DNA from 4 places in the Colwellia sp. BRX8-5 genome. Region 3 is predicted to be linked to each of the others. Evidence: predicted binding sites of a transcription regulator. Region 3 holds the regulator's gene; each other region holds the start of a gene.
The links. Region 3 encodes sigma-54, which starts transcription at its own class of promoters, with help from an activator protein. Its sites were predicted from a motif close to GTTGGCACGNNNNTNGNNT; they were not measured.

Region 1 (3,653 bases), on a different contig from region 3:
GTTGATAGTTTGCGCAGAAGATACTGTCTTAACTAATGATATGCCTAAGGTTTCCTTCAGTGCATCGACAATTTCTGCTGATATTTCATCTTGTACTTGAAAGATGTCATCAAGCTCGCGATCATATGACTCAGACCACAAGTGTTTATCTGTTTCAGCATTGATGAGCTGAGCGGTTATACGCACTCTTACACCCGACTTTCTCACACTGCCTTCGAGTACGTTTTTTACACCCAAAATTTTAGCAACTTCCGAAATATTAATCTTAGTATCTTTATAGGCAAACGCCGATGAACGAGAGGTTACTTGTAGTTTCGGTATTTTTGCTAATACATTTAATATTTCTTCTGAAATACCATCTGAAAAGTATTCTTGTTCTTTATCAGAAGACATATTTACAAAAGGAAGTACAGCAATCGAGGTACCCTTTGGCTCTGATATTAATGGATTATTTGCATTAACTTTGATGGAAACTTGGGCAATAACTTCAGCTTGTTCTGTTGGCAAGACTAAAGCCGTTGGTGATTGAAAACGACTCTCATAAATAAAGTAAATCAAGGCAATTGCCATAAGGCCAATAATGATAAAATCTAATTTACGACCCGTAAGAGCAGCAGTAGAATCTCCAGATGATATGGCGGATTCAAGCTTGATACCGTCGGGAGTTATTTCAAACGCCCAAGCAAAAAAAAGGGCAAAAGGAAAACCAATAAGACCAAAAAAAAATACCGCAGTATTTATCCAATTAGGCAAGTGTAATGCCGGAACAGCAATTGACGTGATTTGAACAACAACCCAAGCAAGTACAAGGTAGGCAATCCCAACCTTGAAAACATTTCGCCTTTTCAGTTCTGATATCAAAGATTCAGCCACATTTAATCCATAAATATGTTTATTTTTTAGCCATGTATAATCAATGTAATGCTATTAATGACTTAAATCAAACTTGAGAGGTTTAATAAGCCAATTTGCTTAATATAAAATATTACACAAAAAGAACGCCTGCAAAGTGTAAATAGTTATCAGTAACTATAATTGTAATAATAAAAAGACATTAGTTAAGTTAGAACAAACTTAACTGAACCTACAAAAGCAAAAAAACACCAATCATTACAATTGATGTTTTTATATAACTAAGAACGTTTACACTATTATAGTTAGCTCTTAAAGCGACGCGACGCTAAGCCAATTAGACCTAACGCAAAAATTGCCAGGGTAGTTGGTTCAGGAACATTAACAGCAGAATCATTAACAGCAGCAGTACCAAAAAACTCAATTTCACCTAATTGGTGATTATTGCCGCTTACAACCGAAGTTGATTGGTAACGGAAAATACTATATGCCGTATTAACGTTATAATCATCAGCATTTGAAAACTGAATAACTTCAAAGCGTGTTGCCCCCCAAATAGAGCTTCCTGCTACGTCATAAGAATAAATAGACGTATAGTTGATTCCGTCATTTGAGCCTAAGATACTCCACTGATCGGAATCTCTGTTAGGAACATCATTTGCAGAAGAAAGTGTGAATTTATCAAGAATGTAACGATTTGTACCAAAATCAGCTTCTACCCATACATTACCACCATCGCAACACCACTTGGCGTTACCAGATGATAAAATGTTATCAAATACATTAAATGCACTCTCTCCATTGCCAAAGGCAGGTTCTATACTAGAACGAAACATTGCATTATAGTTTACATTCGAATTAGCAAGACCGTCATTCTCTGGATCAGTTAAATCACCACCCACTAATGCCTCAGTTCCTGTGCCAAGAATTAAACTTGCGCTGGCGGTAGTCGTAAGTAAAGTAAGAGCAGTTGTTAATAGTACTAATGGTAAAAAATTCATTTTCATTTTTTGTGCCTTTAAATTTATTTCAATTAAATCTGGGAGATAATTATTAAAACAATAATCATACCCCAGCAAAGCAAATAACAGGCCAACAAATTAAATAGGATATATTTCAATTGGTTATATAAAACAAAAAATAACATTAGAGTAAATATGTAAATAAATCTGACACACCCATCTCATCAACCAGTTGAATTCATTGTATTATTTAAAATAACAGTCATTAAGCTTCATTTAGCAATAAAAAAGTTCATCACGATGATGGCTTAGCTAAATCATTCAAACGTAAAGTGAGGCCAAAGAAACGATAGAACATCGCGCAGCTCTTATAGAAAGGCGATGTAATTTAGCTCAAGATTACGGCATGACCAAACCTATGGTTGCCAGCGAAATTACTGCGAGGGTAAATCACTGAAAAGCTGATATAAGTTGGCAGACCTAAATAAACGCCTGAGAAATTTTTACTTAAACAGCGTTCATTAAAATGAGCTTTATAGCAATTATCATCAATATGAATCCTGCGACTTTATCTATTTTGTGTTTGTGACGATTGAAACGAGGCATTATATTAGGGTGTGATAACAATAACGCCACACCGCTGTACCAAATAAAATGAGCCAACATAATAATTATCCCATAACTTACTTGCATTATTAGCGGAGTATCTACAGAAACAACTTGCGTAAAAATACTTAAGAAGAAGATAGATGTTTTCGGATTTAAGATGTTGCAGGTAAAGCCTCGACGCATCGCGTTAAAAGGCGACATTGCTGCTGTTTGATTGTTGTGATCATTATTTAACAGATCACGTGTTGTTAATAACTGCCAGGCAATATAAATAAGGTAAGCCGCTCCTAAATATTTGATTGTCGCAAATAACCAGGCGGAGTTTGCAATCACAACCGCTAATCCTGCAATCGAATAGCTAGCATGTATACAAACTGATAAACACATACCTAAACTCATATATAACCCCGATAAACGGCCATTATAGATACTCGTGCGAGTCACCATGACAAAATCAGCACCAGGCAACATAGCCATAAAAATAGCGATGGTGCTTACCGCAATAATTTCTGTCATGTAAGTACTTATTAACAACTCCATATTTCTCTCTCATCATTTAAAATAGTCTCATAACAACTCACTTGTTACTGTGCAGCTATGTTAATCTATGAGAAATTTAAAACAATACACCTATTTGTAAAAGGACTTGTGCTTGATGGACACAAATAAACTAATCCCTTTATTATCTGATATGGCTATTTTGGTAACTGTCGTTGAGCAGGGCAACTTTAGTAAAGCGGCAATAAAACTTGGGGTAACACCTTCAGCGGTAAGTCGCCAAATTAGCCGATTAGAAGATGCTTTAGGCATAAAGCTATTACAACGCACTACACGGCAACTAGCGTTAACTGAGTCTGGAACATTAACCTTTAATTATTGTAAACAGATGATAGAGTCTGCAGAGCAAGCCGTTAATGCCAGTAGCTCGACAACATCGACAGTTAGTGGCTTGTTGAGAGTGGCAGCACCAAAATCACTCGCCAATCGCGTATTGCGACCACTCTTTGTTGAGTTTTTAAAGTGCTACCCTGATATTCAATTGCATTTAAAAGTAACCGACCGGATTTTAGACCCTATTCATGACGGTGTTGATTTCTTAATTCATATCAATGACAGCCCGATTGAAGCTTTGGTCAACGTTAAAATTGGTCGCAGTGAACAAGTGTTATGTGCCAGTCCTGATTTTCTAGCTAAACATCCGCTACCAACACACCCCGACGATTTAAAAAA
Region 2 (3,653 bases), on a different contig from region 3:
CAGCTCGCATAAACGGTTTATCTTACAGTGTTTTCATTAATGGTCTTAAAAAGGCTGCTATTGAAATCGATCGTAAGATCCTAGCTGATATTGCAGTATACGACAAAGCAACATTCACATTCTTAGTTGAAAAAGCGAAAGCTGCTTTAGCTGCATAGAACTTGAAAAAGCTTTGAGATAAGGACGCCATTAGGCGTCCTTTTCTTTTTTTAATCATACTAACTTGTTCTTTAGCTCACTTTCTGCGTTTTAAAGTACTTACTAATAGTTATTAGCTCCGTTCTTTACTTTGGAAATTAAACTAAACACCTTGGTTATAATGTATTAAAATGTTTTTATTAATTATACCGAATACTATTTTATCTTTTGGGATAACGCGCAAAGATATTATTCGCTACAATTAATATTAACTTGATAATTAAGGTTTAAACCGATGAGTCTTGCAGATCAAATTTTAGCGGTAAATAATGATTTACCTATTCGTACCGATGCACCAGTTCACAGCGGTAAAGTGCGCAGTGTTTATTGGTTAACCGACGCGGATAGTAAGCGACTAATTCAAGAGAAAGGCTATGATGTTGCCGACGACACACCTTTAGCCATTATGGTTATTAGTGATCGTATTTCTGCTTTTGAATGTATCTGGCAAGGCGAAGGTGGTATGCAAGGTGTACCTGGAAAAGGTGCATCACTGAATGCTATATCAAATCATTGGTTTAAATTATTTAAAGATCAAGGTCTAGCCGATAGTCATATTCTTGATATTCCACATCCGTTTGTTTGGATCGTACAAAAAGCTAAACCTGTAATGATTGAAGCTATCTGTCGTCAGTATATTACCGGTTCTATGTGGCGTTCATACGTAAAAGGTGAACGTGATTTTTGTGGTATCGAATTAGCTGAAGGATTATTGAAAGATTCAAAGCTACCTGAACTTCTACAAACACCTTCAACAAAAGGTATTTTAGAAGGCATTCCGGGCGTTCCTGCGATTGATGATGTTAATATTACTCGCAAAAATATTGAAGATAATTTTGAAGCCTTTAATTTTAAAACGCCTGATGATATTACTTTATACGAAAAATTATTAACGGAAGGTTTTGACGTTATTTCTGATGCGTTGGCAAAGCTTGACCAAATCTTTGTAGATACTAAGTTTGAATTTGGCTATGTAAAAGACAAAGCTGGCAACGACAAGTTAATTTATATGGACGAAGTGGGTACGCCTGATTCTTCACGTATTTGGGATGGCGAGCAATATCGTGCCGGTAAAGTGGTTGAAAACTCGAAAGAAGGTTTCCGCCAATTACTTTTAGCACATTTCCCTGATGCTGATATTTTATTAAATAAAAATCGCATGGACGAGCGCTTAGCTTTAGCTCGTAACAATGAGTTACCGGCATCCGTGTTAATGGATGTGTCACAAACATACACAGCGATCGCTGAGAAAATTACCGGTCAAAAAATTGTTTTGTCTGCTAACCCTAAAGCTGAAATTATTGATATTTTACGCGAGCAGTATCAGCTAATCGATTAAGTCGTTATTGTATCTGCTTAAAAGCCCTACACCCGTAGGGTTTTTTTTTGTGCGTTATTTATCATCTCTAGCCTTTGCTAATACTAAACTTTTAATTTTGCCCTTTACACTTTTTCTTAAACATAGAATCTGACTAATGGTCATAATCTGTGCACCAATATGGTGTTTGGGTTGTGTTTGTGTGTAACATCTTGGTGCATTTGAGCGGTGTAATATTAATTATTATTTTTTAACTTATTGTTTTTTATTTGATTGTCTCTTTGGGCACAAATGGTGCTTAAATAAATTTATATAAACAATCTTAAATAATATGCACTAAAGGTGAACAAATGAAGTTGATAACCGCAATAATCAAACCTTTTAAACTCGATGATGTTCGTGAAGCACTCAGTGAGATAGGTCTAGAAGGATTAACGTTAAGCGAAGTTAATGGTTTTGGCCGACAAAAAGGTCATACCGAACTTTACCGTGGTGCAGAATATGTTGTCGATTTTTTACCAAAAATGAAACTTGAGCTCGCTGTTAAGGATGAAATGGTTGAGCGTGTTATCGACACTATTCTTGAAACAGCGCAAACAGGAAAAATAGGTGACGGTAAGATATTTGTCACTAACATCGAACATATTGTTAGGATCAGAACAGGTGAAAAAGATAATGAAGCTATTTAAACAGTTACACTCAAGCGTAACGATAAATAAAGTATTAACACTTTTTGTTTTACTTTTGTCCGCGGTCGCATTGCCAAGTTTTGCCAGCAATGACGAATTGAACGGGGCAAATACGGCGTGGATCCTCACATCAACTGCTCTAGTCCTAATGATGACCTTACCCGGACTCGCTTTATTTTACGGTGGATTAGTTCGACGTAAAAATATTCTTTCTATTCTTATGCAGTGTTTTTCAATTGCTGCTCTTTCTTCGATACTTTGGTTTGTGGTCGGTTATAGCTTAGCCTTTGGTGAAGGTAATGCGTGGATAGGTGATTTTAGCAAAGTACTTATGATGGGAATAACCAAAGAAACCCTTGTTGGTGATATTCCGGAAAGCTTGTTTGCTTTATTTCAAATGACGTTTGCGGTTATTACTCCTGCACTTATTATTGGCGCTTATGCAGAAAGAATGAAGTTTTCTGCAGTCTTAATCTTTAGTGGCTTATGGTTGCTTGCGGTTTATGCTCCGGTAACTCATTGGGTTTGGGGCGGCGGTTGGTTAGGCCAAATGGGCATTTATGATTTTGCCGGTGGTATTGTGGTGCATATTACCTGTGGTGTTGCCGCATTGGTTGCTGCTGTTGTTTTAGGTCCTCGATATGGTTTCCCTCGAACGCCTATGTTGCCACATAACTTAACTATGACTATTACGGGGGCAGGTTTGCTTTGGGTAGGTTGGTTTGGTTTCAATGGTGGTAGTGCCTTAGCTGCCAATGGTGACGCAGCAATGGCTATGTTAGTCACGCATTTATCCGCTTCAGCAGGTGCACTGACTTGGGCGGCTATTGAATGGAAAAAATTTGGTAAAGCGAGTGTCTTAGGTGCGGTAACGGGCATGGTTGCTGGTTTAGGGACAATAACACCTGCATCAGGTTTTGTTGGCCCAGGTGGCGCACTAGTTATAGGGATTTCTGCGGGTTTTATTTGTTTTTATTCAACGGTCTATATTAAACAAAAGTTAAAAATTGACGATTCTTTAGATGTTTTTCCCGTGCATGGTGTTGGGGGTATTTTAGGCACTTTATTAGCGGGTGTGTTTTCTTCTACAGAGCTAGGCGCTTTTAGTGGCTATGGTTATGCAGAGGGTATCACCACGATGTTAGGGCAGGTCAGTGTTCAATTAGTGGGAATTGGCGCTGTTATTGTCTATACGGCGGTTGTCTCTTACGTGTTGTTTAAGCTTGTATCTTTGATGACTAAAGGCTTAAGGGTTGATAAAGAACAAGAAATAACGGGCCTTGATTTAATTGAACATGATGAATCAGGGTATAATTTGTAGTTAAATTTTGTGATTTAGACGTCAAAAAACAGCAAGGCCTTTATTGAAATAGAGGCCTTTTTCTTATCTGAGCTGTTTTTTCAGTAAAAGCACTCTTTTCACTACATAATCAATTGATTTTTGTGTA
Region 3 (3,653 bases):
AATCTAATATTTCTGAAACGTCATTAGGATCATTGGGTAAGTTACGTACATCTAAACTAACCGCTACTTTGTCGTAATCATTAATAACGGTATGCGCTAATGCAGGCAATAAATTCACCGGAATATTATCGACACAGTAGTAGCCTAAATCTTCGAGTACACGTAAGGCGACACTTTTACCTGACCCTGAGCGACCACTGACTATCAAGAGTTTCATTTGAGTTTTCCTGGATTATTATTAGATTTTATTAACGTTTAGCATGCTTTATTAAAGTAAAAAGCTCTTGCGAATTTTGGCATTTTCTTACTTGCTTTGCGAACTGTTTAGTACTAAATATTTGCGCAATACTTTGTAAGGTATCTAAATGTTGTTGGCAGTTTTCTTCGGGGACAAATAACGCAATAATAATATCGACAGCACGGTTGTCTATCGCATCAAATTCAACGGCTTGTTCACTGGTCAGCAATACAGCAATAACTTGTGACGTGTTGGTTAATCGACCATGAGGAATCGCAATGCCATTTCCTATGCCGGTAGAGCCAACCTTTTCACGCGCCATTAAGCTTTCGAATAATTGATGAGTATCAATATTGTCGAATTTTTTTGCCGCAGTTGTGCTAATTATTTCAAGGAGTTTTTTTTTGCTTGTACCCTTAATCGCACACAGGGTGCAATCAAGGGTAAGGATATCTTGCAACTTCATTATACTACTTAGATTCTTTGGTGAGTGAACAGGCGATAAACAGCATTAATGCTGATTCGTTTTACCTTTGTACTTCAATATTTGCCGGTCAAGCTTAACAACAAGACTATCAATAGAGGCATACATGTCAGCATTTTCAGCTTTTGCATGTAAATCAGAGCCACTAACGTGAACAGTCGCTTCAGCAATTTGATTTGATTTTTCAACGGTGAGAACAACATGAACATTATTGATATGATCAAAATGTCGGCTTAATTTTGCCATCTTAGTCGTGACGTTTTCTCGTAAAGCTTCGGTAATGTCAACATGGTGGCCAGAAAGATTAATTTGCATAAGCTTAATTCCTCATCTTTTCGTTAAAGTAAACTTTTTCGTTGGTTAGAAGGTGGAATAGAAAGTGACTCTCGATATTTTGCTATGGTGCGTCGAGCTACATTTATCCCTTGATCGGCTAATAAATCAGCCATTTTACTATCACTAAGTGGTTTTGCTGGGATTTCGGCAGCAACAAATTTTTTGATTAATGCACGAATAGCTGTTGATGAGCATTCGCCACCGCTTTCGGTGCCAACATGGCTTGAGAAGAAAAACTTCAGTTCGAAAATTCCACGTGGCGTATGCATGTACTTTTGTGTCGTCACTCGTGAAATGGTTGATTCATGCATATCGACAGCTTCGGCAATATCATTTAAAACCATTGGACGCATGGCTTCATTACCATGTTCAAAAAAGCCAATTTGACGTTGCACAATACAGTTTGACACTTTTAATAAGGTATCATTACGGCTTTCTAAGCTTTTAATAAACCATTTAGCTTCTTGTAAATTTGAGCGAATAAATTGTGTGTCCGCTGTCGACTTCATCGAACGTGACATCGAAGCATATTGCTGATTCACCGAAAGTTTTGGCGCAGTATCAGGGTTTAATTCGACCACCCAACGGCCATTTTTCTTTTCAACAGACACATCAGGAATAACATACTGATCGTCACTCTTCATCACACTATCGCCGGGTCTAGGATCAAGTGATTGAATAAGACGCACCACTTCGCGCAGTTGCTCTTCTTTCAGTCGAGTTTTACGCATTAATGTACGATAGTCTCGGCTACCCAGCAGATTAATATGGTCACGCAAAACTAACTTACTTTCTGCTAACCAAGGTGTAGCGGGGTCAAATTGATTAAGTTGAATGATTAAACATTCTGAAATAGAACGAGCAGCGACACCGACAGGATCAAAGAGGTTAATACGTTTTAGTACCACCTCAATTTCATCAAGCTCTACTCCTTCAATGGCAACACTTTCTAAAATGTCTTCACTAGATACCGTTAAGTAACCGGCGTCATCAACAGCATCAATAATTGCTGTCGCTATAGCGCGGTCTGTTTCGGTAAAAGGGCTTAATTCCATTTGCCAGCGCAAATGATCTTGAATGGAGTCTTGAGTCTCGCCTTGGTAAGTATAATCTTCTGAAGCTGGGCCTGAGCTTGAACTTGCTGCACCGGCCGTGTAGTTATCATCCCAAGTGGTATCCATGTTTAATTCTTCAGGGATATCGTTCTTGTCCATGGCTTCAGTGGTGGTGATTTCATCAATGGTAGGCGTAGCGTCTTCGCTACCATCAGAAGCAGGGGCTTCTTTAACGTCACCATTACCGGCAGTGTGAGCTTCTTCAAGGTTGTCAGTACTTTTATCTTCGGGATTATTTGAAGACTCATCCATTTCTAATAATGGATTACTTTCTAAGGCTTCCTGAATTTCTTGTTGAAGCTCTAACGTAGACAGTTGCAGCAATTTGATTGCTTGCTGCAATTGTGGCGTCATGGTTAATTGTTGTCCTATGCGGAGTTGTAGAGTAGGGCGCATTTAGGTCATTAACTTCCTATTATTTTTAATGGGATATTTTCGTTTTTTTCATACGAAGATACTATTCATTTACTGACTACTATAGCGTGAATTGTTCACCAAGGTATACATCTCTTACGTGTTGATTTGCAAGAATTTGATCTGCAGTACCTTCTGCAATAAGTTCACCATGACTAACAATATACGCATGTTCACATACATCGAGAGTTTCACGTACATTGTGATCAGTGATCAACACACCAATGCCACGTTCTTTTAAGTGTAGAATAATTTTTTTAATATCACCTACTGAAATTGGGTCAACACCAGCAAAAGGTTCATCTAATAAAATAAATTTTGGTTCAGCAGCTAATGCGCGAGCAATTTCTACTCGGCGGCGTTCACCACCAGATAAGCTCATGCCTAAATTATCTTTGATATGACCTATGTTGAATTCTTCAACAAGATGTTCTAATTTTTCTTCGCGTTCAGCATCTGATAATTCTTTTCGTGTTTGTAAAATAGCCATAATATTGTCGTAAACACTGAGTTTTCGAAAAATAGAGGCTTCTTGTGGTAAATATCCGATGCCTTTTCTCGCACGCTCATGCATAGGCGCTAACGTCAGGTTTTCGTCATTTAAGATAATATCGCCACTATCACTTTCAACTAACCCCACAATCATATAAAAAGAAGTTGTTTTTCCGGCACCATTTGGGCCCAGTAAACCGACTATTTGTCCTGCTGAAACTTGCATACTGACATTTTTAACCACTTTTCTGCCTTTATAGGCTTTGGCAAGGCCTTTTGCCATTAGGGTGCTAGTGCTCATAAATTAATTTTTTCCTGAGTTTTCGCGTCTGTGGTTGTCGCTTTAATTTTTTCTTTCGGCTGAAAAATCGTTTTAGTGCGTTCGTTAGATTTACTTTCAGCATTAACATACTGAGTGGCAATATTGTAAGTAATTCTACTGCCACTAACCTCACTACCTTCTTGCTGTAATAACGCATTTCCTGAAATTATCACTAAATTATTTGCGGGCTCATATCTTATTTCGTCTGCTTGTAAGCTAAGAGGAGTGCCATCGGCTAAGGTTTGTTTAAAG
Region 4 (3,653 bases), on a different contig from region 3:
ATCGGCTCTTTTAACTTTGATAAAACCCCCCAAGTTTCAGGATTATTACAAGGGATAAAAGGCCAATATCTTATTTTTGATAAGGGGGTTATTAATATTAGAAAATTTGGCTCTTACCAAGTTGCCTTAACCGTTGAAGACTAATTAGACTTTTTCTGAAAATAAGTCACTTATTATTAATATAGTGTCTATACTTGAGTAAAATTTAGGTCATTGCTAATACCTTGTATATTATTGAAAAACTGAGCCATCAGCGGGTGTTAGCTTTCAATTTATTTGCTGAGTGTTTTATTTTTATATAAAAACAACCCTATATTTCTTGTTAGGATTTTTGTTATGAATGCTGTTGAATACGCCGAACAGGCGAGTGAAATATTTGTATTGTCGGATTCTTTTATCCGCATTAAAGAGTTAATTGATAACGAATCATCAACTATTGATGATATAGCGGATGTCATTTTACTTGATCCCGCCTTGTCAGCGACTATTTTAAAGCTCTCAAATAGCTCTTTTTTTAACTATCCTGGTAAAATAGACACTATTTCTAAAGCGGTTTTAATCTTGGGTATTACCGAAGTTTACAACTTAGTTATTGCTTATTTTACCACTGATGCCTTTAGAAAACTAAAAGCCAGTCCCGAATATTTAGATGACTTTTGGGAGCGTAGTGTTGACTGTGCATTAACGGTTAAATTTTTAGGCACTAAACTAAACGTACCTAATGCGGAACGATTATTTATTTTAGGTTTGCTGCATAATTTAGGCGAATTAGTCATACATCAATTTATGCCTGAAAAAGTAGAACAATGTAAGCATATTAATTCAGATGAATTGCCTTGGACTAAACAACTACAAACACTGGGTTTTTCCTACGCTGACATTACCGCTGAATTATTAAAACAATGGCAACTTCCTTACAGCTTGATTGAACCTATACGTTATCAAGATGAAGAGGAGTTTCAACATAGTACCGACGAAACTAAGTTACTTTATATTGCTAAACGAATAATGACACTGAACCACCAATGCAAAAGTCATTGCCAAGCCGATGTCATTAGTGATGAAAAACTCGATGCGTTATCAGTGCAACAAGAGCTGTTGCGTGATGCCAGCGACTTCTGTGATATGGAACGTTTAAGTATCCTTGCTGTACTTAACCCAAGTGCCTCTATGCTTTATTAACCGCTATATCTTTTGATATAATAACTGTGGGTGAGGGCAGTGATCTATTTAGCAATAGCTTTTCTTTGCTGAGCTAACCTCATCTCAATTTTTATTGCACTTACCTTGTCTGCGCAGCTAATACACTCATTAATCATGAGTTGTCACCGAGTAATAAACCTCTCAGATAGCAGAACTGTCTTTGCCATCCTTGCTAATTAACCTTTCCTTGCCTAACACCGCTAATAGTTTTATTTAACAAACGGGACTTCCTTGCATGCTAATTAAATCATGCACCAATTACTGTCATTGATAAAATTTCATGCACCAACGAAGTGCTTTTAAATAGCCTTTTTTTTATTGTTAATCTTAACCTTATGAATATTAAGTATTTTAGTCTTTGGCATAACATTTGTATTGTTATGTACAAATCATAAATAAGGCTAAACATAATGAAAATGGTTAACGCAATAATAAAACCTTTCAAACTGGATGATGTCAGAGAAGCAATTTCTGAAATTGGTGTTGAAGGACTAACCGTCAGTGAAGTAAAAGGTTTTGGACGACAAAAAGGTCATACCGAACTGTATCGTGGTGCTGAGTATCAAGTGGACTTTTTACCGAAAGTGAAACTTGAAATTGCTGTCAATGATGATGTTGTTGAACGCTTAGTCAAAGCAATTACCGAGTCGGCGCACACAGGTAAAATTGGCGATGGTAAAATATTTGTCTATGACTTACAGCAAGCTGTACGTATTCGTACTGGTGAGCAAGATGTTGAAGCTATTTAAGGGGTAAATCATGGAACAAAATATTTTTCAATTACAGTATGCAATGGACACTTTCTATTTCTTGATATGTGGTGCTCTTGTTATGTGGATGGCCGCGGGTTTCTCTATGTTAGAAGCCGGTTTAGTGCGTGCAAAAAATACCACAGAAATTTTGACTAAAAACGTCGCGCTTTATGCTATTGCTTGCATGATGTATTTGGCCTGCGGTTACGAAATTATGTACGGTGGTGGTTTCTTCTTATCTGGCATCGAAACAATCGATGCTGATGCGGTATTAAAAGAATTTTCTGGCCGTGAAGATGGTTTTAATGGCGGAGCTATATACTCCAAAGCGTCTGATTTCTTCTTTCAAGTGGTCTTTGTTGCAACAGCGATGTCGATTGTTTCTGGTGCCGTCGCTGAACGCATGAAATTATGGGCATTCCTTATTTTTACCGTTGTGTTAACTGCCGTTATTTATCCACTTGAAGGTAGCTGGACTTGGGGCGGTAATGCTGTCTTTGGTTTGTACACCCTAGGTGACTTAGGCTTTTCTGATTTTGCTGGCTCGGGTATTGTCCACATGGCAGGTGCATCAGCAGCATTAGCGGGTGTCTTGTTACTTGGCGCACGTAAGGGTAAATATGGAGCAGATGGTCGTATTAATGCCATTCCAGGTGCTAACTTACCTATGGCGACATTAGGCACATTTATTTTATGGATGGGTTGGTTTGGCTTTAACGGTGGTTCAGTTTTAAAGCTTGCCGATATCAACAGTTCACATTCAGTTGCTATGGTCTTTTTAAATACCAATGCAGCGGCCGCTGGTGGCGCTATCGCCGCGTTAATTTTTGCGAAATTACTATTTAAAAAAGCAGATTTAACCATGACATTAAACGGGGCATTAGCGGGATTAGTCGCTATTACTGCTGAGCCTTCAACACCCACGGCATTGCAAGCAACCTTGTTTGGTATGGTCGCTGGTGTCATCGTTGTCTTGTCAGTGGTTGGTTTAGATAAACTGAAAATAGATGATCCAGTCGGTGCTATCTCAGTACATGGTGTCGTTGGTTTGTTTGGTTTACTGCTTGTTCCTCTTACTAACCCTGCTTCAAGCTTTAGTGGACAATTAATCGGTGCAGCAACCATCTTTGTCTGGGTATTTAGTGCAAGTTTTGTGGTCTGGTATGTACTTAAGAAAGTTATGGGTATTCGTGTAACTGAAGAAGAAGAGTATCAAGGTATGGATAAATCAGATTGTGGTATGGAAGCTTACCCTGAGTTTACTTAATACCAACTAGTGTTATCTATATTAACAAGATAAATCATAAAACAGCCTCAGGGCTGTTTTTTTATGTACAAGATAAAGGCTAATACTTTTAGCTGCACAGAAATTATCAGTACTTGTGCTGCTACTAATAAAGGTGCGTTGGCGTAGCTGTAAAAAGCAACACGGTTTTATCTTATTTTATTATCGTAAATGATTTACTGTGAATTTTAAGAAACTGTGTAAAATTGAAATATTAATATACATTACATTTTTGGGAATTTTGATGGCAAGAGAACAATTCGGTATTTGCGCAGAACCTAGTTTGCACGGTTATTATCTGATGTTTAATGTTTTAGATGATAAAAATGCTCATGTTCGTCACGCACTTTCTCGATTACCTGCCTTATTCGATCATTACGCAGATCGTTTTTCAGAATCTAACTTAGCTGGTG

Region 1: H4J62_RS02265 (PEP-CTERM sorting domain-containing protein) is a predicted target of sigma-54. The motif match lies at 1,931-1,949, and genes of this name have one in related genera.
Region 2: H4J62_RS12520 (P-II family nitrogen regulator) is a predicted target of sigma-54. The motif match lies at 1,798-1,816, and genes of this name have one in related genera.
Region 4: H4J62_RS03215 (P-II family nitrogen regulator) is a predicted target of sigma-54. The motif match lies at 1,561-1,579, and genes of this name have one in related genera.

Annotation. Positions count from the first base shown of each region.
Region 1 covers NZ_JACGVR010000002.1:166,585-170,237, forward strand. The annotation lists gene H4J62_RS02260 (hypothetical protein) at 1-873, opposite strand, end outside; gene H4J62_RS02265 (PEP-CTERM sorting domain-containing protein) at 1,158-1,859, opposite strand; gene H4J62_RS02270 (LysE family translocator) at 2,322-2,963, opposite strand; gene H4J62_RS02275 (LysR family transcriptional regulator) at 3,079-3,653, shown strand, end outside.
Region 2 covers NZ_JACGVR010000017.1:69,108-72,760, reverse strand. The annotation lists gene rplT (50S ribosomal protein L20) at 1-158, shown strand, start outside; gene H4J62_RS12525 (phosphoribosylaminoimidazolesuccinocarboxamide synthase) at 434-1,537, shown strand; gene H4J62_RS12520 (P-II family nitrogen regulator) at 1,867-2,205, shown strand; gene H4J62_RS12515 (ammonium transporter) at 2,192-3,526, shown strand.
Region 3 covers NZ_JACGVR010000007.1:164,982-168,634, forward strand. The annotation lists gene rapZ (RNase adapter RapZ) at 1-217, opposite strand, end outside; gene ptsN (PTS IIA-like nitrogen regulatory protein PtsN) at 249-704, opposite strand; gene hpf (ribosome hibernation promoting factor) at 750-1,037, opposite strand; gene H4J62_RS07555 (RNA polymerase factor sigma-54) at 1,061-2,569, opposite strand; gene lptB (LPS export ABC transporter ATP-binding protein) at 2,649-3,380, opposite strand; gene lptA (lipopolysaccharide transport periplasmic protein LptA) at 3,377-3,653, opposite strand, start outside.
Region 4 covers NZ_JACGVR010000003.1:89,569-93,221, forward strand. The annotation lists gene H4J62_RS03205 (DUF2797 domain-containing protein) at 1-144, shown strand, start outside; gene H4J62_RS03210 (HDOD domain-containing protein) at 337-1,182, shown strand; gene H4J62_RS03215 (P-II family nitrogen regulator) at 1,614-1,952, shown strand; gene H4J62_RS03220 (ammonium transporter) at 1,963-3,222, shown strand; gene H4J62_RS03225 (Dyp-type peroxidase) at 3,485-3,653, shown strand, end outside.